4 regions of the Solibacillus sp. FSL K6-4121 genome follow, and region 1 is predicted to be linked to each of the others. Evidence: riboswitches for the same ligand, from Rfam matches in the RefSeq annotation. Region 1 holds a riboswitch; each other region holds the start of a gene.

Region 1 (8,338 bases):
TTTGCAGTCCGTTCAGTAATTAATCAACTGCCCTCAGAAAAGTGTCTACCGTTAAGGAGAACAACAGTTATGAGGTAGAAACAAAATAAAGGGGCTGAGACAAAAGTAGAATATTCTTTGGATAAGGAAAAGACCCTTATTAATAAACGTAGACTTTAAAAATTGATTGGAATGGAGGGCGACTCCTGCGGGAAAAGCACGACGCCTGAGACTACAGGCTCAGGCCGTGCCCGCGGAAAGCGTCCCGGAATGGAAATCAATTTTTTATGCCAGCAAGAAAATGCCATTTCTCTCAAGGAGATTTAATGGCATTTTTGGGTTATGTCCCAGTCTTTTTTAATTTTGAGGCGGGTATTTCGTTTCCTCTTCTAAATGAAGTGATTTTTTAAATATAATGTAACCCAATTAAAATTCTCATTTTTTTCTAAATTAGAAACAAGACCAATGACGATAGCAGGACGGGGATTTTCCATAGTTAGCTCTTCTTTCAGCAATTGGATGGATTCCTGTTCCAGATTATCATTTGTTTGTTGCTGTAATTGATCTAGTTCCTCAATAATATGCTCTGTTGAATAGACCTTCATTCGACTGTACAGCTGAGATGAATCCTTTAAAAAAACGATTTCACTTTTCGTAGCCAATAGCGTCGTTTTCTCTACGAGTGAATCAGCAAGTTTTATTACATCGAACGGTTTGCACGATTCGAAGAAATTTTGTAAATACGCCTGTACCATCCCATTAATAACGAGCACTAAATCGTATTGCTTCCCTTCAATCTGATCTCCAAATACTTCGAATAATAACTTTTCCAAACTTTTCTTAGCCAAATCAACATAAAATTGAATTCGTTCAATCAATGTCTCATTAATCGCAGAAACCTTTTCCTTCATCAATATTTCCGCAAAGCCTGTATATTGTGACATGACTTTAAATGTATGAACAAAATAAATGTGGAGCTTTTCTGATGGTGTAGAGCCTTCTTTGACTGCTTGGTCAACTTCTCTTATTATATTGTTCATAAAATGTTCAATTATTGCATAAATAAGTTCATCTTTAGATTTAAATGAAAGATAGAAGGCACCTTTAGAAATGCCACAGTGATCAGTGATTTGTTGAACTGATGTAGCTTCTATCCCTTTTTCTGCAAAAAGCTGTAGGGCAGAATCCATTATTAATTGTTTTCTTGTCATAATAATTTTGAGCCCCTTTCAATTGACACGTGACCGGCTAGTCATTATTATAGAATGGTGGTTACATATAGTCAAGAAAGGTAAGGTGGAACCGTGAAAGGCTTAGTAAATTTCGTATTGAAAAATAAGCTTGCCGTATGGTTACTAACAATCATAATCGTGTTCTCAGGTATTTATTCATCTACACGTATGAAAATGGAATCGATTCCAGACATATCGATCCCGTTCTTAATCGTTATGGGTGTTTATCCTGGTGCTACACCAGAGCAAGTAATGGATGATCTTTCAATTCCTTATGAAAAGGCTGTTGAAAGTTTAGAAGATGTAAAGGCTGTTTACTCTACATCGAGTTCAAATGTTTCACAAGTTCAAGTGGAATATGAATATGGCGTAGATATGGATGAAAAGAAACGTCAATTAGAAGCTGCTTTAGATGATATTGCACTTCCAGAAGGTGCTCAAGAGCCTTCTATTATGGCAATCAGTATGAATATGATGCCGGTTATTGCGTTATCAGTAAGTAGTTCAGATGAAGATATTGTCGAATTAACTTCTACGGTAGAACAAATTATCCTTCCAAAGTTAAACAAAATTGACGGTGTAGCATCAGCTACGGTTACTGGTCAGCATTTGGAAGAGGTATCCTTCACATATGATGAAGCAAAAATGAATGAATTAGGCCTAACAGAAGATTCTGTTAAGCAAATGGTTCAAGCAAGCGACTTAGCTGTTTCTTTAGGTTTATATAAATTTGAAGAAGGCGAGCAGGCAGTTGCCGTTGATGGTAAGTTTAAAACAGTGGAAGACTTAAAAGAAATGTTAATCCCTGTTACACCATCTGAAACAAATCCTGTACCGTTTGTAAAGCTAGGCGATATTGCTGAGATTGAAAAGGTTGGTAAAGTTCAATCGGTTTCTCGTACAAATGGTTCAGATGCTATTGCCATTCAAGTTATTAAAGGTCAGGATGCAAATACAGTAACAGTTGTAAATGCAGTAAAAGATTTAATTGAAGAAGAGCAGGAGTTAATTTCCGGTCTTCAAATCGATATTTCTTTAGACCAAGGTAAGCCGATTGAAGACTCTGTTTTCACAATGGTTGAAAAGGCAGTATTCGGGGGATTAATTGCGATTTTAATTATCTTATTATTCCTACGTGACTTTAAATCAACAATCATTTCGATTATTTCAATTCCAGTTTCAGTATTTATGGCATTAATGCTATTGCACTGGATGGATATTACATTAAATATTATGACGTTAGGTGCCATTACCGTTGCAATTGGTCGTGTAATTGATGACTCGATTGTAGTAGTAGAAAACATATACCGTCGTATGCACTTAAAAGAAGAAAAATTACAAGGCCGTGCATTAATTCGTGAAGCAACGATTGAAATGTTTAAGCCAATTATGTCTTCAACATTAGTAACAATTGCGGTATTCGCGCCATTAGTATTTGTAGGTGGTATGGTTGGAGAATTATTCGTACCATTCGCTCTTACAATGTCATTTGCATTAATCGCTTCATTAATCGTTGCGGTTACAATTGTACCGGCACTTTCTCACACATTATTCCGTAAGAAAATTTACGGTGAAAAATCAGAAAGTCAACATAAAGAGGTTGGTAAATTAGCATTAACTTACCGAGGTTTCTTAGAAAAATGTTTAAATCATAAGTGGATTACATCTATCATTGCAATCGTAATGTTAGTAGGTTCATTAGCATTAACACCTTTAATCGGTTTCAGCTTCATGGGTTCTCAAGAAGAGAAGGTAATGTATTTAACATACACACCAAAAACTGGTGAGTTAATGGAAGATACATTAGCGAACATTGAAGAAGTTGAGCAAGAATTAATCAAGCGTGATGACATCGATATTTTACAATTATCGGTGAATACTGAAACTTCAACAGACGCAGCTTCAATGATGACTGGCGGAGGTGCTGGTGGCGGTTTAATCTACGCTATTTTCGACCCTGATATGGACGATTTCGCAGGAGCGAAAAAAGAAGTAGAGGACTATATCTTCAACGTTGGTCAAACAGGTGAATGGAAAACACAAAACTTCGCGATGGGTATGTCATCGAATGAAGTAAGTTATACATTATACAGTGAAGATTTAGATAAGTTAAACGAAGCTGTAGCTCAAGTGGAAGATGTATTAGTTGATATCGACGGATTAGATGAAGTTGAATCAAATGCTTCTGAGCCTTATGTAGAAAATGTGATTAAAGTAGATCAACAAAACGTATTACAATACGGTTTAACTACTGCACAAATTTTAATGGCATTACAAACAAATACAGCAAAAGAAGTGTTAACAACTGTTGAAAGTGATGGCAGTGACATTAATGTTGTTGTACAGCGTGAAGCTAGATCTGCAGCTGCTGACATTGATGAATTATTGGAAACACCAATTCAAACTGCAACAGGTCAATCGATGACTATCGGAGACATTGTAGAGCTTGAAGAAGGTACGACTTTAAATTCTTTATCTCGTCAAAAAGGTGAATACTTTGCGACAGTATCTGCAACAATTACTGACAAAGATATTTCAAAAGCAACATCTGCAGCGGATGAAAAAATTGCTGATTTAGAGCTACCTAAAGGTGTTACGACTGGTGTAGGTGGTGTTGCAGCTGATATGACTGAAACATTCACTCAGTTAGGTGTAGCGATGATTGCAGCGATTGCAATTGTATACTTCATCTTAGTTGTTACATTTGGTGAAGGTTTGGCACCATTTGCGATTTTATTCTCATTACCATTTACTGTAATCGGTTCTTGGATTGGATTATTCGCGACAGGTCAAACGATTTCTGTATCAGTTATGATGGGACTACTGATGTTAATCGGTATCGTTGTCACGAACGCAATCGTACTTGTAGACCGTATTATCCGTATGGAACATGAAGGTATGAATATGCGTGAAGCAATATTGGAAGCCGGGGCAACACGTTTACGACCAATTTTAATGACCGCGATTGCAACAATTGGTGCGATGTTACCAATGGCATTCGGTGGTGCTGGTGGCGGACTAATATCTCAGGACTTAGCCGTAACAGTAATTGGTGGTTTATTATCATCAACAGTACTAACTTTAATCATCGTTCCGATTGTATATGAAGTATTATCAAGAATGCTGAAGAAAAATCGTAAAGATGTAAAAGACAATTAATATGGGCGGCCTGTAGGAATAATATTCTTACAGGCCGTTTTTTATTGTACAGTTAAGGGTATAGAAGTTAAGTTTTATACACCTAAGTGGGAGGAATTTCATGGGAAAAATATTGCTTTTTAGTTTAATATTTTTTGCAGCAGCCATTATTAATCCAATGACTACAAATGCTGCTACAGAAAAGGTTGACCTTGGAAAATATCCGGTACAAGTGATTGCAAAAAAGAATATAGAATTGAAAGATAAAAATGGGGCTGTTATAAAAAAAGTAGCAAAAGGTGAGAAGCTTTTATTAACCGGGATACATGGTAAGCAAGGTATCGTAAAAAATTCGTCTAAAACCACTTTTCTTACTTTAACCGATGTCCACTATGACCAATTAGTCGACGGTTCGAAAGTTTTAACATTTGATGAGGTAGCCTCAAAGTTAAAGCTAATATCACAAATGTATCCTTCAATTACGAATTTACAGGAAATCGGACAATCAGTTGAAGGGCGTTCTCTCTATTCCATAAAGCTCGGAACTGGTAAAAAGGAAGTTTTATTCGATGCAGCTTTCCATGGTCGGGAACATATGACGACCAATGTGCTGATGGAAATGATTGATACATATTTAAAGGCTTACTTGAATGGTACGAAGATAGAAAAATATGATGTAAAAACGATATTAAGTGAGGTAAGTATTGTGTTTGTACCAATGGTTAACCCAGATGGTGTAACACTTTCACAAGGTGGAAAAGTGAAAACACCTATGGCCAAGTTAAGAGCGATGAATGGGAGCTCCAATTTTAATCGTTGGAAAGCAAATATAAATGGTGTCGATTTAAATCGTCAATTCAATGTGAACTGGCAATTAATAAAAATGACAAAGCCTTCGTTTAAAGAATATAAAGGTAAGGCGCCGAATACAGAGCCTGAAGCACTTGCAATGAAAAGACTGATTGATCGCGGCAATCATTTAGCCTATGTATCCTATCATTCTTCCGGTCAAATTATATATTGGAGTCGAGCGAAGACCGAATTTGCTCGTACTAAAAAGCTAGTAAAGGGAGTTTCCTCAATTACAGGCTATAAAATGATGCCCGTAACAACAAAAAACGAACCAATCGCAGCTTCTGAGGACTACTTCACAAAAGTTAAAGACCGACCTGCGATGACGGTTGAAATTGCACCATATGCCGGTGAAGCCTCGGTGCCACTAAAACGCTGGAACAATGTTTGGAAGCAAAATAAAACTGTCGGACTTTACGTAGCGAATGAAGCGAGAAAATGGTAGGCAGTAGGAAAAAATTTAAATTACCGTTGCATTTATTCAGAATTATCAGTAGACTAGTAGTAATTAAATGAATTTGCAGGGGGACACGTAAGTGTTGAGAAGGTAAAACCTGACCCTTAGAACCTGTTCCGTTAACACGGGCGTAGGGAGCAAAATGTACAAGCTAATAATCGTACGTGGCGCTCTCCATCTTTTTGGAGAGCTTTTCTTTTGCAAATTTTTTAATTGCGGGGGGACACATTTGTGTTGAGAAGGTTAAAACCTGACCCTTAGAACCTGACAGTTAATACTGGCGTAGGGAGCAATAAGTGCGTACATATGCACTTTTTTAGGCATCTCTACTTTTTGTAGAGGTGCCTTTTTTGCTTACGCCTCCAAGGAGGAAATAGGATGGATTTTTGTAAAGAAGTAAGAAAGCAAACGGAATATTATTGGGAGGCCAGTTTGAAGCATCCATTTGTACAAGGTATTGCTGATGGAACATTGGAGCTGGAAAAGTTTAAATTTTATATGCTGCAGGACGCCTATTATTTAAAGCATTATATGAAACTACTAGCGATGCTGGCAGCAAAAGCTAATGAGGATGAGGATGTAGCTTATTTCCTGGAAACCGCGAACTTTATACGGGAAGCAGAGTTAGAGCTACACCGTACGACTTTTAAAGAATTGCACGTTACACCTGAAGAAATCAGAAATTTCCAAACAGCACCTGCAGCGTACAATTATGTTAGTCATATGTATCAAGCATTTTATACAGGGGCGATTGCCGACGCATACGCTGCGATACTACCTTGTCCGTGGTTATATCAGGAAATCGGGGTCGCATTACGAAAAGCAACACCGGGTGTTAAGTTGTATCAGCAGTGGATTGATTTATATGCCTCTGCTGAGATGGAGGAAACAATTGAAAAACAAAAGGAAATGATGAATCGATTTGCACAGATGCCAGGAAATGATGAACGTGAATTGACAGCCCATTTCAAGCGCAGTTGCTATTATGAATGGCAGTTTTGGGAAATGTCCTGGACTTGTCAGGATTGGCAACAGGAAGTGTATATGAATGAGCATGCTACGATTTTATAAGGGCATAGGTGTATGAAGTTAATGGCAGTAACAGATGATTGTCAGCCGATTTTAGCATTAGCGCAAAAAATTATTCAGATACAGCAAAGTGTGGATTATATACAAATACGTGAAAAGACAAAAACAATAAAAGAAGTGATAACTCTACTTGAATATTTGGATGCAGGAGAGGTTCCAAAAGAGAAAATAATCATAAATAGTCTTGTGGATATCGCCTTGTATAGCGATATTCCCACAGTACATTTACCCGAAATAGGGTTTTCTGTACAACAGGTGAAAGAGAAATTTCCGCATCTCAATATAGGGAAATCGGTTCATGATTATACAGGCGCAATGGAGGCAGAGCGGCAAGGGGCTGATTATGTTCTTTATGGACATTGCTTTGAAACAAACAGCAAAAAGGGAAAGGTTCCAAACGGTCTTTCTCCTATTAATGAAATGAAAAAGAACTTAAAAATTCCCGTCTTCGCGATTGGAGGAATTCATGTAGATCGAGTCCAGGCACTCCATGATGTAAATGCAGATGGGATTGTAGTTATGTCGGGTATTTTTTCGGAAACGCATCCGTGTGCAGCAGCGAACCAATACAGGGAGGCCATTAAAGATGCAAGCAAGCTATGACGTAGTCGTAATTGGCGGAGGGATTATTGGAAGTGCAATTGCTTTTTATTTAGCAAAGAATCAAGTTGAGGTGGCCGTGCTTGAGGAAAGTCGAATTGGACTAAAAGCGACAAGTGCAGCGGCGGGTATGCTTGGAGCACATTCGGAATATGAAGGCGATGGAAAGGAGTTCTTCACTTTTGCGAGATACAGTCAGGCGCTTTATACGAAGTTAAAGGATGAACTATACGGGCTAAGTGGCATTGATATTGGCTGCAAAAAGGGAGGGATTTTAAAGCTGGCCTTTTCTGAACGTGACAAGAAAGAATTAGGAGCAATACTCACACTGCCTACTGTGAAATGGCTTGAGGCAAATGAAGTAAGAAATCTAGAACCCGATGTTTCCCCGCATATAATAGGAGCTGCCTATATTGAAGAGGATGTTAGTGTATTGCCGTATCGTGTATGTCAGGCCTTTTTTAAAGGGGCACAAGTTTACGGTGCATCCATTTTTGAACATACAAAGGTGTTAAAGATTCAAAAGCAGTTGGATTCTTTTCAAATAGATACAACACTAGGGATGATCAAAGCAAAACGGGTTGTTATTGCTGCGGGTGTTTGGAGTAATCCTTTTTTTCAGCAGCTAGGAGTAGAGCAGCAAATAACACCGGTCAAAGGGGAATGTATTGCTGTGGAAGGAAGAAGCACTTTTTTAAAACACACTATTTTTCATGATAAATACTATATCGTTCCTAGAAATAATGGGGAGCTAGTTATTGGAGCTACTATGGAGGAAAATGATTGGTCAGAACACGTAAGTCTAGATGGCATGGAAACATTAATTCAAAAAGCGAAGGAACTCTTTCCTGGAATTGGTCAGATGAAGATGAATGCTGCTTGGTCAGGATTGCGTCCACAAACATTCGATCAAAAACCATTTATAGGCTTTCATCCACATGATGAATCGATATTATTTGCGACAGGACATTATAGAAACGGGATTTTATTA
Region 2 (8,338 bases), 840 kb from region 1:
CTTGTGAGAAATAACTATGTATATTTGCTGTAGTTGTTCCTACTGCCTGACGCACATAATCAATTGTCCCTTCATGGGCTTCTTTTACGCTTTCCACAACTGCACTGCTTACATTTTCATTATCTTTTGCAATTTCACGCACGGCACCTTTTCCTGAAATCACATCCCAAGACTCAGCTTTTTTCTCAAGCTCTAAATCAATTACTCCTAGATGGCTACCAAATTTACCTGCCATTACGATAGGTACACCGTTCATTGTTCCATTATCAATATCCACATTCGGTAAAGTGCTATCTACTTTTCCTGGGAATACATCATGGGCATGTCCTGTTATAACCGCATCTACATCGCTGATTTTTGTTAATAGATAGGATACATCTTCCTCACCGATTTCATGTATATCATCACCCATACCTGAGTGCGACAGTACAACTACTACATCCGCGCCAGCTTTCTTCATCTCTGGAACGATTGTTTTTACCGCTTCTACAGAATCATCTACCGTTACTTTTCCTTCTAAATTTGCTTTATCCCATTTTAAAATTTGTGGAGGGACAATGCCTGTTACACCAATTTTAATCATCGTACTTTTTCCTGTAGAATCAAGTACTTCTTTTTCAATCATGACATACGGTTCATACATTAATTTCTTAGTTAAAGCATTTCGTACATTCGCATTAACATACGGGAATGGTGCATCATCTGTTACTTCATCAATAAATTCTAAACCGTAATTAAATTCATGATTGCCATAAGTCGCTGCATCATAATCTAGCGCAATCATTGATGCAATAGAAGGATGGACTTCTCCTTCTTTTAATTTTTTCACGGATTGAATGTAAGAGCCAAGAGGCGTTCCTTGAATGGCATCTCCATTATCAAATAATACCGTATTCGGGTTTTCCTCACGGGCTTTTTCGATGAGCAGCGCAGTTTTTGCCAAGCCTAAACTATTCGTTGGCGCATCTTTATAATAATCATAGTTCATAATATTAGTATGAATATCCGTCGTACCTAAAATGCGCAATGCCACGGTCGTATTTGCTTCAACTGGGTTATATTCCGCTAAAAACCGCTGCAGAATCTTTTGCATTTGCATTTTCGTGACAAACTCATTCGGTTTGATCGTCCCGTCTTCATAGCCTGTTAATAAGCCTAACTCTACTGCCTTTGCCATCTCTTGACGATTCCCAGATCCAATTTTATTCGCATCTTTAAATTGATTTAATACATTTTCGGAATATTGTTTTTCATCCTGTATACCCCTAGCTGCAATAAGGAAGGCATGTGTGCGTGTCAATTTTTCATTTGGTGCAAATTGTGTCGGTGTTTTACCTTTAATTAACTTTAGTTCCACAGCCTTTTCAATATATGGCTTCAGTGAATCGGGTACGTCCTTAAATTTAACGGATTGTCCAGAACCTACTTCTACCCCTAATGCATCAATGACTGCCTTCACAAAATCTCCGCGTGTCATTTCTTCATTGTTGGAAGTAGATGCCGCTGATACCCCAGCCATTCCACTAGTTAAAAGTGTTAATGTAAGGGCCGAAGCAGAAAGTTTTTTCCACATTTTTTTCACTCCTATTATCTAAATTGTTCAACAAGTCCATCATACTAAATTGCCAGAATAGTAGAAAAGAGCAAATTGATACATTACTATATCTAGGCAAGTAGTACTTTTTGAGAGTTAAAAAAATGCCACAAGCTATTCACTTCAAGAAACGGGTACAATTTACTCAATAAATTAATTAAATTACTTGCACATCGCAAATTCCTCGGTGCTCCTGGTAGGCAAAATGGTTTGTAGGACCAAATCCATGACCAATATTCAGTGGGTAACGAATTGCTAATTGGACAAACTTTTTTGCTTCAATGATCGCTGTTTTTAATGGCTTCCCCTTCGCAATTTCTGCAGTAATTGCTGCTGAAAATGTACATCCTGTTCCATGTGTATGAATTGTTTTCAGTCTTTCTGTTTTCATTTTAAAAGGCTTTTCCCCTCGAATAAACACCGTGTCAATCGCATGCTTACCCGCTAAATGACCACCTTTTATCACTACACATTGCATACCTAAATTTAATAAATATTCCCCTGCAAGCTCTATTTCCTCCTCGGTTTTGATCGTTAGCCCGGTCAATACTTCTGCTTCGGGTATATTCGGTGTACAAACCGTAGCAACCGGAAGTAGTTTTTCCTTTAAAGCTATTGTTGCTTGCTCTTTCAGTAAGCTAGCACCGCCTTTTGCAATCATTACTGGATCTACAATAAGTGGTATTTCTTTAGATTCCAATACCGAGACAATTGTTTCTACGATCTCTGCATTAAACAGCATACCTGTTTTAACAGCTTTTAAATCAAAATCATCGATTACTGCATTTAATTGATCCTTTACAAAATCAGCAGTAGCAGGATAGATTCCATGCACCCCTTTTGTATTTTGAGCCGTTAAAGCTGTAATCACTGATGTACCGAATACTCGAAGCTCTTGAAAGGTTTTTAAATCAGCTTGGATGCCAGCCCCGCCCCCACTATCGGATCCTGCTATAGTACATGCAATCATTTTTACCACTCCTAATAAAAATATTATTAAGTGACACTGCAAAAGAAAGACCCCACGTAAAATACGCGGGGTCTTAGTAAGTACATATGTATAATTGTACTTTGCTCCCTACGTCCGTATTAACGGTCAGGTTCTAAGGGTCAGGTTTTAACCTTCTCAACACAAATGTGTCCCCCTGCAAATGCATTTAATTACGTCGAGTGTATCAGAATAAAATTTACATAGCAAGTAAATGGTAAATTTTTAGATTCATAATATACTTCTAATGCGAAGTACGATTGTAAATTGCCACATCACTTATAAAAACTCAGATGAGCTATAAGCATTTCATCTGAGTTTTTATTTATTCCTATTTTATTTCTTAACGACATTAAAGTTTGAACCGATAAGTTGCCAGTTTTGGGGGAAAGGTAAACCAAGTTTCCAGTAACCGACACCCCGTAAATTCAGTCTTTTTACTAGATTAAATTTTGCCTGAATGGAACGTGCATCTTCAAACCATACAATATGTGAACGTCCTTGCTCATCATAATAGTTAAAGTAAGGTGCCTGTGCGGTATAGTCATATTGAATGGCTGCATTATAACGTTTGGCTATTTCAATTGCACGCTGTGGACTTAATGCTTCTGCATATTCTCCCCCTTGCACAAAAGGTAACGTCCAATCATACCCATACAAATTTTGCCCAAGTAAAATTTTATTTGCCGGAATTTCCGTTAAAGCATATTGAACTACTTGTTCAACTTGAGGGAGCGGGGAGACAGCCAGAGGAGGTCCTGCTGAATACCCCCACTCATATGTCATTAGCATAACAAAATCTACTATTTCCCCATGAGCTCTATAATCATGACCTACCGTCCATTCCCCTGGCTGATTCGCACTCGACTTTGGCGCCAGTGCCGTGGAAACTGTATAACCTTCAGCATGCATACGCTCTACCGCGCTTCTCAAGAAATTATTATAGGCTTCCCTTTGGTCACCTGGTATTCTCTCAAAATCAAAATGGATATCCGAAACATTCCCAATTCTTTTTGCTTCTGCAATAATATTGTCAAAAAGTAAGTTTTGTACTGCTTTACTTTGAAAAATATCACGTGCTAGCTCACTACTGAACTGATAATCTTCTAAATTCGTTATCGCCATTGCAATACTCGCATTATTTTCTGCCGCCAAACTAGGTAATGGTTCAATTACTGGTGCCTTTAATGAACCATCCCGTCCTGCTTCATAGCTGAATAGGGCTAAATACGTTAAATAGGGACTCGTTTCACGAACTTGATTTACTAGTAGCTCACTTACTTCGTCGCCTCTTGGTTCAACATAAGCAAAAATTTCAGCAGATGTTTTCGCAGCGGGTGGAATATATAAACGTGTTCCTATCATTAATAACGCGTTTGGAGATAAACCATTTACTTGTGCAAGTGTCAAATAATTCACGTTAAAACGTTGTCCTATTGACCATAAGCTATCCCCTGGTTGAACAATATAATATTGACCATTTACTGGAACCACAAGCGCTTGCCCTACAACTAAGCGATTAGGCTCAGGAATTTGATTGGCATCTACGATATTCTGTATCGTCGTTCCATAAGCTTGCGCAATTCCCCATAGCGATTCTCCTGGCTGTACAACATGAATTTGAATTGTCGGTCCTCCTTTTTCTATATACTAATTTATGAACTTAATGCTCTATTAATGCGAGAGAAAAAGTCATAAATGAATAAGAGCACTTTTTGAAATATTTTTTATACAAAACTAATTAAGATATGCGCATCCTAGCAAACTTTTTCATACTATAAATATGAGGTGAAAAAATGCCAAGAGTTAAGTACCGAGATGCAGATGTCGATTTGATGGCAAGAATGATGCGAGCTGAGGCTGAAGGTGAAGGTAAGCAAGGGATGTTATATGTTGGGAATGTAATTGTAAATCGAGTTGTCGCGGATTGTTTAGACTTTAGAGACGTCAGAACAGTAGAGCAGGTTATTTTTCAAGTTCAGGGAAATAACTATTCTTTTGAAGCAGTTCAAAAAGGAAATATGTTTTATCAGCGTGCAAGACCTACTGAACAACGTTTGGCAAGGCAAACATTAGATTTTTGGAGAGACCATCCAGCAAAATATGCCCTCTGGTATTTTAATCCTTCAGGGGAATGTCCTCCTACATGGTATGGGCAACCATTTACAGGGCAATTTAAACAACATTGTTTTTACGAGCCTGTAGCCGGAACATGTGAAAGTGTATATATGGGATAGTTTTACCTTTCTCCATATTATTAAAGAGCCTTTAATTAAGGCTCTTTTTTATTTGAAAAGAAAATCAAGATTAACTATTTTTTGTTGGACTGCTGATTTTTGTCATGATTTGTTTTATTGTTTTTATTTTTTAGTTTGGCATCAAATTCTTCTGCAAATTCAGCTACATTGTCTTCTGGATTTCGATCATGACTTGTTTTGTTATGATGCAGTTCTTTATAAGTAGCAAAAGGATTATGTGTTCTTTCATTCAATGTCTTTTTGTTGTTTTTGCTCATTTTCTCCACCTCCTACTGATTTAATGTGCTCAGTATTGGGGGTTTTATGCCTTTTTCCATCTTCGTTTACTTCCCTACTTTTTGTGATAAAAAACTGATCTCATGCCATATTAAGAAGGAATCCAATCGAAAGGAGAATACGAAATGGGCAGAGACGACAGCACAAGCAAAGGAACTAATAAGAGGTCGTTACCTCAAACACCTAAGAATGAAAAAATTGCTCCAAACAAAATGAGAGAAGAAATCGCAAATGAATTAAATGAACTACATCGCCTTGTAGAAAAGGGTAAAAGTAAAAAATTATAAGTAAAAAGTAAAAGGGCCTTCACAACAGAATACTACTGTTGGTGAAGGCCTGATTTACTTCTTAACAAAGGTTAGAACTGTTTAGCTTTCGCATTAATTCTCAATATTTGGTTTTGCAGAGTAACCTCTGTTTGACCATTAACCTGAGATTTCTGATGCTTATTTCTTGTCCAGTTTTGGTGGATTTTTTGAGATTTCGGATCTAATGCACCCTTTTTGCTCATTCGTTCCGCCTCCCTATGTTTAAAGTGAAATCCAAATTAGTATGGTACGAATTACTTCATTTATTCTTAAAGCAAAGTCCTTTTTGAATTCATTTACTGGCAATTTTTTTGACGGATGGATTACTCATCAGGATCAATACTAACAGTGAAAACAGTCCCGAAGACGGAAAGGATGAGGAACAGTGGCTAAAAAAAGTTCAGGCACACCTAGCTGGAAACAAAATCACCCGATTAGTTTACTATCCAACTCAGTTGAAAGAACAGAGCGAGCAGTAAAACAGGCAATGTCCCACCCAGAAGAATTTGCAGTAGAACATGCATTCAATTCATTGGAGCGTACCGAAAATGCACTTGCCAATGCAGAACAAAAACAGGAACATATGGATATTGTTGAGCAAAATAAATCCAAACTAGATGAACTAAAGCAAAACATCCTGGAAATTGATGAAAACTTAAATTCATAAAAGTATCCCCCCGTTCCATCACAAGTGGTAACGGGGGGATTTCATTTACATATAAAGTGCACTTAAGAAAATCCCTAATGCTTCTTCATAAATTTCACCAAACTGGCTGATTGGTAAAGGGTTCGTTCCAAGACCTAGTTCTACTGTGAAACCTGGGCGACGCCAGTCTTGAATAAACCAATCTTTATAACCAGCATAGCTTTCGATTGTCTGTATCGGCTCATATCCACTAACCCTGGCAAACTCGTTGACAAGCTGTTCTGTTTCAGGAGGCTCCAATCCCATGAATCCCCAAAAAATAACTTGCCCTTGTGTATGAAAAGCCAACACACGAGCAAAATCCCGTTCAACCGTTAGCTCGGCCATTGCAATGGACTCTGGTTGAGATAGCGGACTTTCCCCACCATAATCGCGTGGACCTGGTGTTTTCGGATTTCTTTCTCTTTCCAGTTCCCATTCAGCAGGAAACTGGTCATTCAAATCAACCCCATTAATGTTTGCTTTCCAACCAGAGAAATCCGTACTCCCCCCATTCCATTCGATTAAATTATTGCGGATTGTTGCATCTTCCGGAGGTCCGTTCAGTACTAAATCCACTCCATCCGGATTTACCATAGGCACGATATTTAAACTTGTTTGATTATACAATGGCAATGTATAAAGCCCTCGTATTGAACCATTATTCGTTAGCGACAGTAGGTACTCATTAAGAAACGTCATAACAATCGGTGTTGTAATCCATTCATTGGCATGAAAAGAAGCATTAAAATGAACACGTTTCTGCCCTTTTCCAATCGTGAGTCCTGGAATTTCTTTTTCTAATACAGAATTTCCAATCGGCTCATTTACTAGGAATGGATAGATTGCCTGCAATGTACGAATATCCTGTACCATCGTGCTGTAATCATAATTTTGTTTACCATTTACAACTAGCCATGTTACACGAACAGGTAATAGTAATTGGATACCGACTTGAAGTACATATGGACTGATACGTGGATTAACCAGAAAAATCGCATCCATCGGCAAATTAATTCTTTGTGCAATCGACCAAACGCTATCTCCCGGTTGAACCGTATATGGATTTGTTACATAGCCGGGAATTTGGACAGGTTGGTTCGGGATTAGTGCCTGTGCATTTAAATTACGATTTGAATCAATAATTAGCTGATAAGGAAGATTAAAAACTTGGCTATAATACCAAAAAGAATCACCCGGTCTAACAAAAACCTCCACAAAGCTCCTCCCTCTATAAAATAATCAATAGAAAAGTATATGAATGTGGGGAATGATTATTAACACGGTTCGAGAAAACGGTTTATTACTTTCAATCACTTTCTTTATCTCCTAATATTTCCCTATATAGTGAAATTGAGAGCAGTTATGTTATAGTATAATCTACTAAATTTTTATTGTATGGAGGTTCATCATGGAGACGAAAAGAATATCGCTGCATCGTGCACTATCTGAGTTAAAAATGCTTGGTGAACGGATCCAATCGGCTACGTACCGCGTAGTGCTGGCTCGAGCAAACCGAAAAAGCAACGAAAAAATTGAAGGCATGTCAATTGATGAATACAAAAAAGAAATGCAAGGTTCGTATGACAAAGTCACAAGCCTTATTCAATACCGCAATAAACTAAAAGCACTCGTTGTCGAATCAAATGCTAAAACAATCGTTAAAATTGGAGTAAATGAAATGACAGTGGCTGAAGCAATTGAACGTAAACAATCAATTGCATATGAGAAGGATTTACTGAATCATCTACGCCGCCAATATTTTGAAGCAATCGACGAAGTAACAGCTGCAAATGAGGCCCTTCCAGAAAAGCTTGAAAATTACCTGATTAATATTTTGGGCAGCAAGGAAAAGCAATCATCCTCAGACGAAGTGAAGCTTCATACCGATACTTTTATGAAGCGCAATGAATATGAATTGATCGACCCGATGCAAGTAAAGAAAACCATTGACGAGCTTGCAGCGAAAATCGAGGAATTTGAGTCAGAAGTAGACGCTGTATTATCAGAATCAAATGCCACAACATTTATTGAGATCTAACTAATAATTTGCATAGCGTAGCGAAAACAGTAAACGGATCGGCGCTCGTGCTTTGACTGTGTGCGAGTTGAAACAACCAAACAGTCACTCAACCTACAATTAATAGATGAATTTTTAATAGAAAAGTTCAAAGTATAAAGGTCAAAGCTGAAATATCAAAATTCAAAGCTCTTAACTTTTAAAGCTCA
Region 3 (8,338 bases), on a different contig from region 1:
CATGAGCATGGAATATTTGTCGTTTCAGGGGCTACTGGTGCGGGAAAAACGACTATTTTTGATGCGATAACATTTGCCCTTTATGATTCAGGCAGTGGGGAAGACCGTGAAAAGTCTCTTTTTTTACGTAGTGATTTTGCCGATGAGACGATTGATACTGAAGTTGAGCTTGAATTTGAAGTGCGCGGACGTTTATATCGGATTTGGCGAAAATTTGGTCATAATGGGACGAGTGCGAAACGGGAGTTTTTTGAAATTACGGGTGGCGTAGAAGTTCCGGCTGTAGAAAAGTTTCAAGTAAAGCTAATTCAAGCGAAAATAGAAGAGCTGATTGGCTTAACCCAATCTCAATTCAATCAGATTGTGATGCTCCCACAAGGAGAATTTCAGAAACTATTGACATCCGAATCGAAACATAAAGAAGAAATCTTCCGTAAAATATTCAAAACAGAACGATTTACAAAAATGGTCGAGCTTTTGCGTGAGAAAAAAAAGTCTGCCGAAAAGCTATATGATCAATCAATTATGCAGCAAGACAATACCATTCATGAAATTCTATCGCGCCTACCTAATAGAGAATCAGAGCTATTTTCAGCGGTAAATCAAGATGTGATAAATCTATATCAAGTAAAGCAAGCCTTATTATTGGAACAGCAATATTATGAAGAACATTGCAGAACATTAAAAACGGAATATGAGAAATCCAAATTACAATTACAGCAATTAAATGAAACGTATAGTGAACAAAAGCTATTAAATGAGCGTATTGAAAAATACTTATTAAGAAAAACAAAACTTGCAGAGCTCCTGCAGCAGGAACAAACTATGGAAAACGAGAAACAACGTCTTGAGCTTGCAAAAAAAGCAACACATATCGAACCTATAGAGCGTGAACATGAGAAAGTAAAGCTTCAGCTTGAAAAAGCAGAAGTAGCATTACAACGTGCAAAAAAGGATTTTGAACAGGTAAAGTTGCAGCTTCAAAATGCATTGAAATATTATGAAGAACAAAAGCAACATGAACCTTTATTGGATGAGTATTCAAAAACTATTTCACAGTTAGAACAGCTATTACCGATTTATCAATCGATAGATGACCAGCGGAAATCCGTTTTAAAAATAGAGGAAAATCAAAATAACGCAAAACAATTATTTGAAAAGCTTCTAAAAGAAGATATTGCATTAAAAGAACAGCATCAGGAGCAGCGTACAATTATAAATGACCTGGAACAAAAAGTGGCTTCGTACCAGGAAACGTTTGAAGCACATGCAATGATGACTAAGAAAATTGAGCTTGCGAAAGAAACTTTAAAGCTCCAATCTAACGTAGCGGCATTAACGAAAACACTGGCTGAAAAACAACAAATTGCAAATCATTCCCAGGATAAATTAAAGAAGCTGGAACAACAGATACGCAGTAATCATGCTGCATTTCTCGCTACATCTCTTCAACATGGGGAAGCGTGTCCTGTATGCGGAAGCACAGAGCATCCAGCGATCCATAGCAGTGAAGCAATGGATGTCGACGATAATGAATTGACCGTATTACGCCGTGAAAGTGACAATGCACTGCAGAACTTTTATCAAATAAGTTCGAAATTGGAGGTAGAACAAGCGGCATTAAATGAAAAACAGTTGATACTTCAACAGCTGGAAATTGACCCTTCATCTCTTGACGAATACGAGCAGCAACTATCTATATTGACGAATCAATTATCGATGCAAAAACAGCAACAAGCGCAATTAGTAATAGAAAAGAAAAAGTTGGAACAGCTATTGGAAAACAAAGAAGTGCTTCAAGGTCGGATTGAAAAAGGGCAGCAATATGTATCGGAAATTGATCAACAATATGCACAAGAGAAGGGAAAGCTTGAGCAAAGTGAAAAGTCTTTACTGCCGCAATTTTCTACGGTTCAACAAGTTACAGAAGCATTGACAAGCCTCCAGCAAAAGTATCATCATTTGAAAAATACAATACAAAAAGCGTTGGAAGCATTGCAAAATATCCAATTAGAAGAAAAGTCTTGTGAAGTTAATTATCAACATGCAATGAATAATTTAACTGACAAACAACAGGAAAATAAAATAACGCAAGCTTCATTTGAGTCTGTACTCATACAAGAAGGCTTCCATTTAGAAGCATATAAGCAAGCACTGCTTCCATTGCATGTTCAACAGCAAATTCAGGAAACTTTAGATAACTATAAGCAAAGTTTTCATACTTTAACAGTGCAAATTGCAGAAGAACATCAAATGCTAGAAGGAAAAGAATTGGTGGACTTAAAAGCTTTTGAGCAACAAATTACGCTTCTTACAGAGCAAGTAGAAGCACAATATTCAGAAATGAAGTTAGTTCATTCTTACACATTGCAGTGTGGGAAAACTTTAGAAAAGCTTGAAAAGTCAGCTCGACAAATAGAAGATTATAAAGAAAAATTAATGCAAGTTGAACATGTTTATGATTTAATTCGTGGACAGAATGAAGCGAAAATTTCTTTTGAGCGATTCGCGCAAATAGGTTATTTAGAAAAAGTAACACATGCTGCAAACGAGAGACTTCGAGTTTTATCAAATGGTCAATACTTTTTAAAGTCAACGGGTCGCAAGGAAGGAAATGCTCAAAGCGGGTTAAGTATTGATGTATATGATAGTAATACAGGGCAAACACGCGATGTAAAAACATTGTCCGGCGGTGAGAAGTTCAATGCATCACTTTCATTAGCTTTAGGAATGGCGGATGTTATCCAAAGTGTTCAAGGTAGTGTGCATATCGATACAATGTTCATCGATGAAGGCTTTGGTACATTGGATGAAGAGGCATTGCGCCGCGCTATCGATATTTTAATCGACCTACAGCAGACAGGACGCTTAATCGGTGTCATTTCACATGTCGCCGAACTTAAAGCAGCTATGCCGGTCATTTTACAAGTACAAAAGTTAAAAGAAGGCTATAGTAAAACGGAAATTATTATTAAATAAAAGTTTTCAAAAAAAAAAGACATTTCACTCGAATGATAGGGTGAAATATCTTTTTTACGTTAGCGTTTTGTAGCTCGGCGTGTAGCAGTTGCGGGTTGTGGAGTAGAAGATTTTTTATCCATCATTTTCTTTATGATTGGATAAAGTATTGGACCATACTTAATTGCTGTTTTAACAAGTTTGTTAATTTTCATAAGTGTTCACTCCTTAACGAATATCATTTCGTATAAGAAATATACCCAATTATGAAGCTTTCATAAACATTAACGTAGAACTTTAATAGCTTTCACTAAATTCCAAATCCCTACTATTGAAACCATAATAACTAAAACTACAATGGCAATAAAATGTGAACTGACAAAGAAATCTTGCATAGTCAACGTTTCATGCGTTAAAAAAAGTGAAACGAAAAAGTAAATAATATACAAAATACCAAAAGCAATCGGGATAAACTGTGTAATAAAAGCCTTTTTGGAGTGCGCCCTTACAAAATCATCTTTTGAAACTATATATATAATAAACGGCAAGATAGACGGTGCAAAATAAAAGCTTAAATAGCTTAAAGCACTCAAACCTTTTGATTGATTCATTTCATTCACTCCTTTGCTTGTATACGCATCTGTCTGGAATTTAGTTTCAAAAAAATCGGCTGTTGAAAGTTGGAAAATTATTCGATACAATAAGTTTGTTCAAACAATAATTATTTAGATGTACCACAAGGGGAGCCGAGTAAGTCGGCTGAGATTGTGCACGTAACTGCACTGACTCTTTGAACCTGTAAGTTAGCACTTGCGTAGGGATGTGGATAGAAACCGACTGTTCAAACGATAGTCAGGCTTTTGTCCTGATTATCGTTTTTTATTTTTGCAGATGAATTTCTATTCCTTCTTCACTTCTGTTACATCGGAAAAAAGAAAGGAGCATTGTTATGGACAAAAAAAGATTACTTATGATGGTGGAAATAGCGATTTTCGCTGCCGTCGGACTGGTGTTGGATCAAATATCATTTAAAATGTGGGCACAAGGTGGATCGATCAGCTTTGTAATGGTTCCTATTATTTTAATGGCAATTCGTTGGGGGCTAACAGCAGGTCTTGCAACTGGCCTACTAATTGGAATAATGCAAATGATGTTTGGAGCGTATATCGTCCACTGGCTTCAGGCAATTCTGGATTATGGTCTTGCTTTTACTGTAGTAGGTTTAGCCGCAGTTATAAGAAAGCCTTTATTGCAAGCAACACAGTCACTCCATAAAACAAAGATGGCACTCTATATTATAATAGGTACGTTATTAGGTGGAGCTTTACGATTCGTTTGCCACTTACTTGCCGGAGTTGTCTTCTTTAAGGAATTTGCAGGCGACGATAATGTATGGACATATTCAATTCTCTACAACGGTTCCTACATGCTGCCAGCAACAATTATTACAGCTATTATTGCCGTTCTGTTATTCACTTCTGCACCACGTTTATTGCAAAAAGTACAATAAATTAAATTATTATAATAGAACTAGGTTTGCAGTGCGGATTTCCACACTTCAAATCTAGTTTGTTTTTTATTATAAATGTACATTAATCTATATATCATTTTTGCACATAATTCCTGTATTTAAACACATCATTTAAAAAAACAATGAACACTTACAACCGATTTTAAGTATGTTATAGTTAAGGGTAGACATTGTTTAAGAGGAAGGAAGTTACACATGATTGTTACAACTCAAGAAGAAATCCAAGCGTTTAAAAAAATAGGACGTATTTGTGCTGAAATTCGTGAAGCGATGAAAGCTGCGACAGTACCTGGCGTGACGACAAAAGAATTGGATGAAATTGCAGGACGTATGTTTGCTGATGCTGGCGCTATTTCAGGCCCAAAAGGTGAATATGACTTCCCAGGCTATACTTGCATTTCGGTGAATCATGAAGTGGCACATGGTATTCCAGGTAATAAAGTGATTCAAGAAGGAGATATCGTCAATATCGACGTATCAGGTTCTTTAAATGGATATTTTGCAGATACAGGAATTTCCTTTGTTGTTGGAAAAGGCTATGAAGATAAGGAAAAACTTTGTGCTGTAGCAAAATCTGCATTTGAACGTGCAATGACAAAAGTTAAAGCAGGTTCAAAATTAAATCAAATTGGTAAGGCAGTTGAGCGTGAAGCGCGTGATCACGGCCTAACGGTAATTATGAACTTAACAGGTCATGGTTTAGGTAAATCATTGCATGAAGAGCCTAACCACGTATTAAACTATTATGATGCTTGGGATACAACAATTATGAAAGAAGGGATGGTTTTAGCAGTAGAGCCGTTCATTTCTGCAAAGGCAGAGCATATTGTTGAATCCGGAGATGGTTGGACATTTATTACTCCGGATAAATCATTAGTTGCACAAATAGAACATTCGATTATTGTAACGAAAGATAAACCAATTATTTTAACAACATTAGAAGACTAATTAAAAAACGTGGAAGCATATAATGCGGCCACGTTTTTTACTTTTGTTCTATAGGGAGATTAGATTAACATAAAATAATCAAACGATTCAAATAAATTACAGCAACAATTACCATTTCTAAACACTTTCAAGTAAAATATATATAATGATTCGCAATAGAGGGGGCCGTTGAATGCAAAACCTAAACGATCTGGATCTGACATTAAAATTGGATAAGAAGCTCTACAAAAAGCAATTGAAAGAGTTGCAGTATGAAATGCTTAATATACAGCAATTTTTATACAACAATAAAATCGGTCTCATCTTCGTATTTGAAGGCATGGATGCAGCAGGCAAAGGGGGCGCAATAAAGCGATTAACAGAACACATTGATCCACGTGGTTTAATCGTTTCACCAATTTCCGCGCCACAGCCACACGAAAAGCGTTATCACTATATGCACCGTTTTTGGCGGAAGCTGCCTCAGCATGGCCAGATTGCCATCTTTGACCGTTCTTGGTATGGTCGTGTATTAGTGGAACGCATTGAAGGCTTTGCAAAAGAACATGAATGGAAGCGTGCTTATAACGAAATAAATGACTTTGAAAAGCAATTAACGGATGAAGATTATATTATAGTTAAGTTCTGGGTTCATATTGATGCGGATGAGCAATTGAAGCGCTTTATGGAAAGAGCGGCAGACCCATATAAATCATGGAAACTCACAGATGAAGATTGGCGAAATCGTGAAAAGTTCCATTTATATATGGAAGCGGCAGATGAAATGTTTGCTAAAACAAATACAGAAAATGCCCCTTGGTGTTTAATCCCTGGCAACGATAAATTTTATGCTCGAGTACAAGTGCTAAAAGAAGCGGTTGCTCAAATCGAAACACAAATTACTAAACGAGGTCTTCAGCTTACCAATGTTTTTGAAAAACATAAGGTACTTGCGGCAGATAGTGAAAAACCTGAATTTATAGAAATACAGCCAAAGCCAAAAAAGAAAAAATCAAAAACAGATAAGTAAGTTTGGCTGTGAAATGTAGGTGAGTTAAATGAAAAGCTTAATCAAGCTATTTCGAAAGAAGGAGGGTCCAATGGTTCAACTTATTGGGCAACAATGTTCATTGCGTACATTTACACTGTCTGATGCAAGAGCATTGACTAAGCTATTAGTGGATAATAAATTTTATTGGTCAACATACGAGCCGTTACATCGGGATGAATTTTATACAGAAGAGACACAGTACAAGAAAATAATGGAAAGCATGCATCTTTTGCAAACAAATAGAGAGTTTTCGTTTGGGATCTTCCATAATGAAACAGGTAGACTGATTGGTCATATTTCGCTCTATTCAATAAAACGATTGCCATACTCCAGCGGTTTTATCGGATATTCTATGGATGAAAAATTTATAGGAAGAGGCATTGTAACCGAAGCGGTACGTTTAGTAATGGAGTTCGCATTTTCAACTTTAAATATTCATCGTATTGAAGCATATGTCGCTCCTCAAAATGTGGGATCTATACGCGTTTTAGAGAAGTCAGGATTTACGAGAGAGGGTTTACTCCGAGAATTATTATTTATTAATGGTAAATGGGTTGACCATTATATGTACGCAATATTACAGCGAGAATATATAAATAGGTGATTTTATACAGTTGTATGATTATAAAAAAAGCTATAGCACTTACCCAAAAAAGTCCTGTGGGTAAGGCTATAGCTTATTATTTTACTTCTTCAGATCCATCAGTTACTAAATCTAATTTACCAGTTGCAGGATCAATAATAAGACCGTGTACAGGAACACCAGCAGGCATTAATGGATGTTTTCTTACTAAGTCAACGCTTTTTAAAACACTCGTTTTAATATCGCCGAAACCACGTAACCATTCTTTTAAATCTACGCGTGCATAATTAATAACATCTATCGTTTCTTGTTTTACTCCACGTTCAAGCATATGACCGATCATAACATTTGAATCAACGGCACTCATACCGCAATCATAATGACCAATAACATATACTTCATCAGCCTGTAATTCATACACGGCTACTAATATACTGCGCATAATGCCACCAAATGGGTGATTTACGATTGCGCCAGCACTTTTAACAACTTTTACATCCCCGTTGCGCAAGTTCATTGCTTTTGGTAATAATTCTACTAAACGCGTATCCATACAAGATAAAACAACAATCTTTTTATCAGGGAATTTCGTTGTTGCGTATTCTTCATATTGCTTTTCAGCAACAAACTTTTCATTAAACTCTAGAATATTTTGTAATGCAGACATTTATTCGTACCCCTTTCGTTTCTGTATTCATTTTAAAATATTATTTAGATAATTCAAATAAATGCGCACAATTATAGTTAAAAATCCAATAAATAAAGAGAACTAAAGCAGTAATTCAGCAATAAAAAACAACCGCTCAAATAGAACGGTTGTGAAAAATATTAATGATGGTGGTGACCATCTAGTGATTTTTCGTTTGGCGCGAATGCATTAGCCTTTGAATCTACTATAACAGAGTCATGAGATTGTAATCCGATTCGTAAGTACATAATAAACATTACTAAAAGAACGAGAATAACTGCTGAGAAACCTAAAACTAACGTATAATAATCAGACAAAAACGGATGACGGTGATCAAACATCATAAAAACTCCTCTCTATTTAATAATAAGAATCATTAACCAATTATAACCTAATAAATTGGAACATTGTAGGGGGATTTATGCATTTACTACAGAATAAATTGTAAATATGGCGACATCTTGAAGATTTAGAATGCCCAGTTTCCATCACGGAAAACAGCTTCTGCCTGACCATCTTCAGTAATGCCATCGATATTCATTTGCGCAGAACCAATCATAAAATCAACATGCGTAATACTGTTATTTAATCCGTGTTTTT
Region 4 (8,338 bases), on a different contig from region 1:
AAACTTCGATTCATTAACAAATAGGATTGAACATTTCCCACAGTTAAAGGTTGGGCAATATCTAAGGTCGACTTATTTTCCAAAACTTTGGATAAATATTTACTTGGTACTTTCTCGTTTTCAGGGAGAATTGATAAATAATCGCTTGATTGCTCCTCCGTAATGGCGATTTTAACGCTCCGTAACATTTCCTTTTCTCGAAGGAAAATATCCATCAGATCAGCAAATAAATACTCTTCTTTTGCAAGGGCTTCCGAAAAAAGGACAATATTTAAATGTGTCACGTTTGTCCTACTTCCAGCCTGTTTTATCATATCGCGGTTCATTTCAATAATGGTGTCACCAGTTTGTGATAGGTTACGAAATGAAGTGGCGTTTGAATTGTTAGTGTTTTGTTGTGAGCTAAAGGTAGAAGGGTTTAAAAGCTGTTGTGTTAATTTGAATTTATTATTTTCATTTTGTTCATAATCCTCATCTTTTTCATAATTTAAAACTCTTTCATCGGTTTGTAATGAAGATTCATTTTGATTTTGTTTTATGCGTTCTTGCCCTGATGAAGGTTTATTATTTTGCTGCTGTGAGTTTTGCTGCTGTTGACCTTTTGAGTCCCTAGCAGCCACACTTTCTTCTGAGGGAGCTGGTTTATTATTAGCTAGGTCTATCGCAATCCCTGTTACAAAACTACGATCTTCTACTTCAAGATTATCCCAGCAACCGGCTGTAAGTGGGAGACAGCAAATTAAAAATATTAGTTTATTATAAGGGATCATGGGTTCTCCTACCTCTTATTAATAGCATAGTTCCTAGTAGAAATATGACGAATACCATATAAATTATCTCTAAATAAGCCATATATTTTGCAATGTTATTAATTTGAATAAAGTTTTTAGGTATCATGGCTAAAAAGAAAATGATGGGTGACAAAATAAAAATAATCGTTTGTTTGGCTAATTTAGGAATTAGCTGGTTAATGAGCATTACTGCAATATCAAATGCCATTAAGCAGGTTGTAAATACAATAATTGTCCAGATGATAAATAAAATCGAATCAAAGCGTTCGAAGAAAATTCCTGGAATCGATATTATTTTTGAAAGCTCGAATACAGGGTAATAAAGATTTTTGACCGTTGCATTCCCAAAGACGCCAACACAAATAATAAAAATAATGATATAAAAGGTAAATGGAAATAAAATGCCTAAAACAGTCATTTTAGCTGCTTTTTCAGGTTTTTTTATAAGAGAAATATAAAATATTACAATACCAAATCCTAGAAATGCGTTCAAACTGGATATTGTTCCAGACTGAAGTCCTTTAAAATCGGTTTGAAACACAGGAAGTAAATTTTCAAGCTTAATAGCCCACATCGGAGCAATAATTAATAAAATTAACCCGCCGACAACAAAAGGGAAAAAGAGAATGTTTAATTTGAAAATGGCCACCCTCGAGCCAGATACTGCATATATAACGACAAGGATAAACGCTAAACAGACAACTTCCAATGGGGTACGATCAAAAAAGTACTCCTGAGACAAGGTAGCCATTTCCCTCATTTGAAACGAAGAGATAATAATATATTGAAAAACAAAAATAAAGCATAGTATGACTGCCACTGGCTTTGATACTAAATAGGAGGCAAAAGAGAAAAAGGGTTCATTTGGGAAGGATACCGCTATTTTTGCTAAAATCCATCCTAAAAGAAGCGCGATCAACCCTCCAAATAAAATTGCTATCCAGCCATCCGATGATACAGTATGTTCGGTTATATACCGAGGCAAAAATAGAATTGTAATACTAATCGTATTCGAAGCAACAGCAAACATAATGTCTTTATCTTGAATCGATTCATTGTTTTTATAAAGTTTCATTACTTCACTGATCCTCCGTCTTTCTTTTTCCTATTCGATTTCAGGAATGGCTGAAATGAGCGTTTTGACAATACTGTAATCGGAGCCCTTACGACAATATTTTCAAGGGTCCATAAGTTGCCTGGAGAAAATGATTGTGTATATGGAATACCAATACTTTTTAAGTTGGCAAGATGAACATAAATCATAATAAACACTAAAATAATTCCGTATAGTCCTAAAATTGCGGCAGCAAATATAGTAGCGAGACGAACTATTCGCAAGCCAATCGCAAAGCTGTAATTGGGTATTGTGAATGCACAAATGGCTGTTAGAGAAATAACTATAACCATGATGGGAGTTACAATCCCCGCCATAACGGCAAGTTGACCAATAACTATACCGCCTACAATCCCAATTGTCTGACTGATTTTATAGGGGAGTCTTGTTCCAGCCTCCTGCAATACTTCATAAAAAAAGACGAGGATTAAAGCTTCAATTAAGGACGGAAATGGAATCCCTTCCCTAGCGGCAGTTATCGTAAATAATAGCTGAGCCGGAATTAATTCTGGATGGTATGAAATTAATGCAACATATAGGGCTGGTAAAAATATAGTCATGTAGAAAGAGAATAAGCGCAATAATCGTAGTAATGAACTTATTAACCAACGTTGGTTATAGTCTTCTATTGACTTTAATGAATCCCCGAAAGTGATAGGCATTAAGAGAGCAAAGGGTGACCCTTCAACAATAATGGCTATTTTACCTCTCAATATATTGAAAGCCACCCTATCCGGTCTTTCTGTATCTAAAATTTGTGGAAAGGGTGACAGAAGATTATCTTCAATCCACTGTTCAATAAATCCAGAATCCGGTGCGAAATCAATATCAATTGTTTTAACGCGACGCAAAACTTCCTGTAAAAGGTCTTCTCTTACAATCCCATCAATATAACAAATGGCAATTTTCTGGTTGGAATGTGTGCCAACTTCCATCATATCGACTCGAAGATTGGGGTCTTTGATTTCCTGGCGAATGAGCGAGAGGTTAATTTTAAAATTCTCTATAAACCCTACTCTGGACCCTCGAATAACGGATTCAGATTGCGGCTCCTCAAGGGCACGATATTCCATTCCGCTCGTTCCGATAAGTGCGGCTTCACTTACACCTTCCAGTAAGAAAACTGTATCGCCGGCTAAAAGCGTTTTAATTACCTGCTTCATTTCCTTTGATCTGTTGATCTCAGCAATGGCAATTATTTCTTCATAGACATGATCAAACAAATTCGAGTGAATATGTTTTCTGTTTAATTCAAGAATTTTTAATATATTTTTATTTAATAAATCCTCGTTTATAAGCCCTTTTATATAAATTAAAGCAAAAGGATGGTTCAACCGGCCAATTCTGCTTTTTCGGATAATAAGATCTGCAGAATTTCCAAGTATTTTTTTTATTACTGCAATATTTTCATCTAATTGGCCATCGAGATATTGGCGACTATTGTTTTTTTCATTTGAAGATTGGACCATTTTCTTAACTCCTGTTCAAATGATGTAATAAGTTTATTGTTTTATTTTTTCCAAATAATATGCAATTCATACTTTAATTCGATGTATTATTGAACCTTTATAACGTTGGTATAGAGGCACGTAAATGTATGAATTTGACATTCGACATACCTGTTGATAGTATGGAGGAACAAACAAAATAGCATATATTGCGGGGGGACTCTTTTGAGTTGAGAAGGTTAAAACCTGACTCTTTGAACCTGTCAGTTAAAACTGGCGTAGGGAAGCGATTCATTATATTTATAAGCAATAATTTGAATTGTGCTTTCCCATTTATTTAGGGAGAGCACTTTTTTGTTTTTTATGCTAAGTGAATTTCTACCTGTAAGACCCGTCTTGTGAATCTATTCGTTCATATGAAGAATGATTATAGAAAGGTGATGGAAATGGCTACTAAGCAGGAGATACAAAATGAAATTATCCAGGCTGTAGAAACAGTAAAAAAGGCGAATCCGATGGCAGGTTCCATTACAAACACTGTCACGATTAATTTCGTTGCAAATGCACAGCTTGCTGTTGGAGGTTCTGCCGCTATGGTGTATTTACCGGATGAAGCAGAATTTATGGCTAAAGCGGGGGGAGCAACCTATATAAATGTGGGTACGCTATTACCTATTTATCAAGAGACATTACCTCATGTAGCAAAGGTATTGCATGAAACAGGAAAACCATGGGTGTTGGACCCTGTCGCTGTAGGCATTGGTTCACTAAGGACAGAGCTACTACAGGAATTTAAGGCATTTAAACCGACCATTATTAGAGGAAATGCATCAGAAATTATAGCATTGGCAGGTTTATGGGCATTAGATGGAGGAGCAGAGGAATCAAGGGTACGAGGTGTGGATGCTACAGATTCTGTACACGAGGCTAAAAGAGCAGCGATTGCTCTTGCAAAGTGGACGGGTGGTGCGGTTGCTGTATCAGGAGAAACGGATTTAATAACAGACGGCTCTATTATAGCTATCTCTTATGGGGGCTCTCATTTTATGGAGAGAATTACGGGGGCAGGCTGCTCGTTAGGTGGAGTTGCCGCTGTGTATGCAACAGCAACTACTCCGTTTATTGCAGCCATTACTGCTAGTGCAGTATACAATGTAGCTGGAAAACGCGCTGAGTTAAAAGTAGATGGTCCAGGAAGTTTCCAAGCGCAGTTTTTGGATGAATTATATAAAGCAACAGCAGAAGAAATTGCAAACAACTCATTTGATTTGGAGGAGATTAATTTATGAATACATTAGTAGCAGTAGCAATTGCGCCTTTTGGTGTAGGGGATGAATTGGGACAGGAAATCGCCGAGGTTGTGAAAGTCATTCGAGATTCGGGGTTACCGAGTCGAACTACATCAATGTTTACAGAAATTGAGGGAGAATGGGATGAAGTGATGAAAGTAGTAAAAGAAGCGACTTTTATACTTGCAGAAAAAGGAATTCGAACAGAAGTGGTGTTAAAAGCTGATATCCGTCCGGGATATACGAATACGATCAATACAAAAATAGATAAAATAAATGATATTTTAGGAGGGTAATATGGGTAATATCAAAAAGCTTGATATTTCAGCCTATTTAGTTATAGGTCCTGAAAATACAAAAGGCCGTCCAGTCGCAACGATTATTAAAGAGGCAGTAAGTGCGGGCTTTACTTGCATCCAAATACGTTCCAAAGTTGCTTCTGCAAGAGAATTGATTCAATTAACACGTCAAGCAGCAGAGGTCATTGAAGAGGCTGGAAAATCCGATGAGGTTGCACTCCTAGTAAATGACCGTCTTGATGTTGTTTTAGCGGCTAGATCACAAGGGATTAAAGTAGATGGCATTCATGTAGGACAAACAGATATCCCAGTGAGCGTTTGTCGCGAATATTTAGGGGAAGACCTCATTATCGGTTTATCTGCTCGAGCTGATCAATTATTTGACTATATTAAAACAGAGGATGTCTCTCAACTTGATTATTTTGGCGTAGGACCGTTGCATGAGACCTCAACAAAACCTGATTGCGGAATTGGGGAAGACGGAAAAGTGATTACGAGAAGTATTGCTGATATTACGAAAGTTGCTGAGCTTAGTTCGATTCCCGTAGTCGTAGGCGGGGGTGTAAAACTCGCGGATATTCCTACCTTAGCAAAAACTGGTGTAGACGGTTTCTTTGTCGTTTCAGCTGTAACGGAGGCTGAAAATCCAAAGCAAGCAGCAACAAATTTAGTGAACGCCTGGAATAATTATAAGTCTGTTAATTAAAACTTTTAAATTGAAACCCCATTACCTCAAGAGTAGGTAATGGGGTTTTGCTCTTTTCCAGATATATCTTTCTGTTAGGGAGCAAGTTCTTTTTTAAAAGGAATAAAAACAGTTCTGTTGAATAATTACAAAGAGAAATAAAGCGCTTCGTGTAATGAGTAAGCGTTTTAACTACATAGAATTAATAAAAATTTCTAGTTTAAAGGAGGAATAAAATATTGAGATTATCCGAACTTAATCCAATCTTCTATTATTTACGAATTGAACAGAAAAGGCTTTTTCGGTCTATCGAAAATCTAATAGAAAGAAAGCGATTTGCAACGTATAAAGAGTTGATAACTACATTCCCTTTTACATGTAAAAAACACCAATCATTGCTAAGAAGGAAATTAGGAGACAGTGATCCTAACTTACAGGAGAATAAAATAATTAATTTGAAAATTGCTACGAGTGCAATCGATGGTGTAATTATTAAGCCTGGAGAAACCTTCTCGTTTTGGCATTTAGTAGGGAAAACGACAAAAGCAAAAGGCTACATTGAAGGAATGCAGCTCTCAATGGGAGAAGTGAAGACAGGTGTTGGAGGGGGGATTTGTCAGCTTGCTAATTTACTGTATTGGATGACGCTACATACACCTCTAATTATTAAAGAAAGGCATCATCATAGTTTCGACCCATTTCCTGATTCGGGAAGAACGCTTCCATTTGGGAGTGGTGCAAGTGTTTTTTACAATTATGTAGATTTACGCATTTATAATCCGACAACTAAACCTTTTCAAATAAAAGTTTGGGTAACAGATAAACTTTTAAAAGGAGCAATTTTTGCGAATGAAGAAATGCCTTACACTTACCATATTGAGGAAAGAAACCATCAATTTTTAAAAAAAGACGGGAAAAACTATCGTCAAAATGAGATTTGGCGAAAGACAATCGACAAAGTAACGGGACAATTGATTAAAACAGAATTGCTAATGAAAAATTATTCAGAGGTAAAGTATCCTATACCCACCGATCCTGAATTGCCGTGAAATGTAATTATTATAAATGACCTGAAAATCCGAGGATGATTTCTCGGATTTTTATAATATTAATCAACGAAATAATTGGTCAATCCAGGTCCAATTATTCTATTTAAAAATACATATACTGCAATATCTAGGTTTAGTCGGTAGGAATGTACAACCTCCATATCGGCATAAAAAGTTACTATCTCGTAATTTGTTATAGCTTACCTTACTAATGAACAGTAGGTGGATAAAAATGATAAACCATAGTAATTCTAACAACCAAAACAACGCTAAAAAACAAAAGATCTCTTTGGATAAATGGGATAAATTGATGTTCCGCAACAAAAGTAGGAAGCGGAATACTTCGAAGGGCATTAGATGGAATAACAACTCCAATGAATCAAATATTACTACTATTGCAGGGAACTGGATTGAAGCTGTTGGGACAATTGTATCTGCAATCGGGAGTACGCCCTCTACTTTTTTTACTCAGCAAACACTAAATGATTTTAATATAATTGGTAATATTCTAGAAGCTGGAGGAAGCGCAATTGTTGCAGAGGCTGAAAACACCTTACTGGATAGGGTAGGTGGTCAACTATCGTCAATAGGAAACTTAGCTGTTGTGGCAGGAATATTCTCTAAGAATGAACAGTCAGGTCAACTATTAGAACAGCAAGGTAACCTGCTCCAAGTGGTTGGAGTTGGAATTACAATTAATACTGAAGGGAAATTAACTCTTTTACAAACTATAGCGAATACAGGAAATATAATTCAGCTAATTGGAAATGTAATTGAAGTCTTTGCTGATAACGATACAAGTGAAGGAGAAGTAATGAATGCAGTTGGCGCTTGGATACAGGCGGTGGGAGCTGTCATTACAGCATTGGCATCCGATTAAGCATTTAAGCAAGTACTCTATCGAGAAGAAACCTTTGAATTAGTTACTTTAATTTTCAGAACATTCACTGGATAATTCATCCTCTTAGTGTATATTTAAGTTAAATAAAAAATAAATACACATCAAAATAGGTATGTAATTTGGAAGGGGTATACAATGAAAAGGATAATTTTATCGACTGAGAGTGGAGCGGATTTACCGAAAGATCTAGTTGAGAAACATCAAATTCAAGTAGTACCGATGCATGTCATTATGGAGGGGAAAGATTATTTAGATGGTCAGTTATCTGTAGAAGAAGTTTTTGATTTTCATAGTCGTACAAAAAAAATTCCTTCCACAGCAGCAACAAATATACATGAATATGAGGATTTGTTTACTAAAATTAGAACAGAATATCCTGACAGCATCATCATTCATATTGGTTATACGTCTAAAGCATCGGCATCATTTCAAAGTGCATTAATTGCAGCGGAGAATTTTGATAATCTTTTTTTAGTTGATACTTTAAATGTAACTGGTGGATTAGGTGCTATAGTTATGTATGCAGCTTCATTGCTCGAGGAGGAACCTTCCATTGACCATGTCCGTTTAATAGAGAAAATAGAATCCGTAGTTCCTAAGACAAGACTCGCTTTCCTGCCTGGAAGTTTGGATTTTCTAAAAGCGGGCGGTAGGGTAAGTAACCTAGCCTATATAGGAGGAGCTTTATTAAAAATTAAGCCATGCATCGAATTAAAGGAAGGGAAGCTTGTTTCAACAAGAAAATATCGAGGGAAAATGAAT

The links. Region 1 has a riboswitch for thiamine pyrophosphate ahead of tenA (thiaminase II). Riboswitches for the same ligand answer to the same signal wherever they lie in the genome.
Region 2: linked by a shared signal. The riboswitch ahead of thiD (bifunctional hydroxymethylpyrimidine kinase/phosphomethylpyrimidine kinase) and the one ahead of tenA (thiaminase II) in region 1 are both predicted to bind thiamine pyrophosphate.
Region 3: linked by a shared signal. The riboswitch ahead of thiT (energy-coupled thiamine transporter ThiT) and the one ahead of tenA (thiaminase II) in region 1 are both predicted to bind thiamine pyrophosphate.
Region 4: linked by a shared signal. The riboswitch ahead of thiM (hydroxyethylthiazole kinase) and the one ahead of tenA (thiaminase II) in region 1 are both predicted to bind thiamine pyrophosphate.

What each region holds. Positions count from the first base shown of each region.
Region 1 covers NZ_JBBOCS010000002.1:635,765-644,102, forward strand. Annotated here, with positions in the region: gene MHH95_RS12590 (hypothetical protein) at 1-19, shown strand, start outside; gene MHH95_RS12595 (TetR/AcrR family transcriptional regulator) at 369-1,190, opposite strand; gene MHH95_RS12600 (efflux RND transporter permease subunit) at 1,284-4,370, shown strand; gene MHH95_RS12605 (M14 family zinc carboxypeptidase) at 4,471-5,646, shown strand; TPP riboswitch at 5,714-5,812, shown strand; TPP riboswitch at 5,866-5,964, shown strand; gene tenA (thiaminase II) at 6,037-6,729, shown strand; gene MHH95_RS12615 (thiamine phosphate synthase) at 6,751-7,350, shown strand; gene thiO (glycine oxidase ThiO) at 7,334-8,338, shown strand, end outside.
Region 2 covers NZ_JBBOCS010000002.1:1,474,746-1,483,083, forward strand. Annotated here, with positions in the region: gene MHH95_RS17075 (bifunctional 2',3'-cyclic-nucleotide 2'-phosphodiesterase/3'-nucleotidase) at 1-1,573, opposite strand, end outside; gene thiD (bifunctional hydroxymethylpyrimidine kinase/phosphomethylpyrimidine kinase) at 1,752-2,564, opposite strand; TPP riboswitch at 2,653-2,751, opposite strand; gene MHH95_RS17085 (glycoside hydrolase family 18 protein) at 2,919-4,208, opposite strand; gene MHH95_RS17090 (cell wall hydrolase) at 4,379-4,819, shown strand; gene MHH95_RS17095 (hypothetical protein) at 4,894-5,097, opposite strand; gene MHH95_RS17100 (hypothetical protein) at 5,242-5,403, shown strand; gene MHH95_RS17105 (YpzG family protein) at 5,475-5,627, opposite strand; gene MHH95_RS17110 (hypothetical protein) at 5,810-6,091, shown strand; gene MHH95_RS17115 (M14 family metallopeptidase) at 6,137-7,327, opposite strand; gene MHH95_RS17120 (hypothetical protein) at 7,521-8,150, shown strand.
Region 3 covers NZ_JBBOCS010000001.1:316,328-324,665, reverse strand. Annotated here, with positions in the region: gene MHH95_RS01775 (SMC family ATPase) at 1-2,979, shown strand, start outside; gene MHH95_RS01770 (hypothetical protein) at 3,039-3,173, opposite strand; gene MHH95_RS01765 (DUF4870 domain-containing protein) at 3,243-3,569, opposite strand; TPP riboswitch at 3,688-3,796, shown strand; gene thiT (energy-coupled thiamine transporter ThiT) at 3,908-4,468, shown strand; gene map (type I methionyl aminopeptidase) at 4,685-5,437, shown strand; gene MHH95_RS01750 (polyphosphate kinase 2 family protein) at 5,610-6,446, shown strand; gene MHH95_RS01745 (GNAT family N-acetyltransferase) at 6,517-7,071, shown strand; gene MHH95_RS01740 (beta-class carbonic anhydrase) at 7,148-7,717, opposite strand; gene MHH95_RS01735 (hypothetical protein) at 7,879-8,079, opposite strand; gene MHH95_RS01730 (aminopeptidase) at 8,208-8,338, opposite strand, start outside.
Region 4 covers NZ_JBBOCS010000001.1:375,231-383,568, reverse strand. Annotated here, with positions in the region: gene MHH95_RS02045 (Ger(x)C family spore germination protein) at 1-770, opposite strand, end outside; gene MHH95_RS02040 (GerAB/ArcD/ProY family transporter) at 757-1,866, opposite strand; gene MHH95_RS02035 (spore germination protein) at 1,866-3,374, opposite strand; TPP riboswitch at 3,557-3,656, shown strand; gene thiM (hydroxyethylthiazole kinase) at 3,800-4,642, shown strand; gene MHH95_RS02025 (MTH1187 family thiamine-binding protein) at 4,639-4,938, shown strand; gene MHH95_RS02020 (thiamine phosphate synthase) at 4,940-5,647, shown strand; gene MHH95_RS02015 (VanW family protein) at 5,866-6,675, shown strand; gene MHH95_RS02010 (DUF6944 family repetitive protein) at 6,908-7,555, shown strand; gene MHH95_RS02005 (DegV family protein) at 7,712-8,338, shown strand, end outside.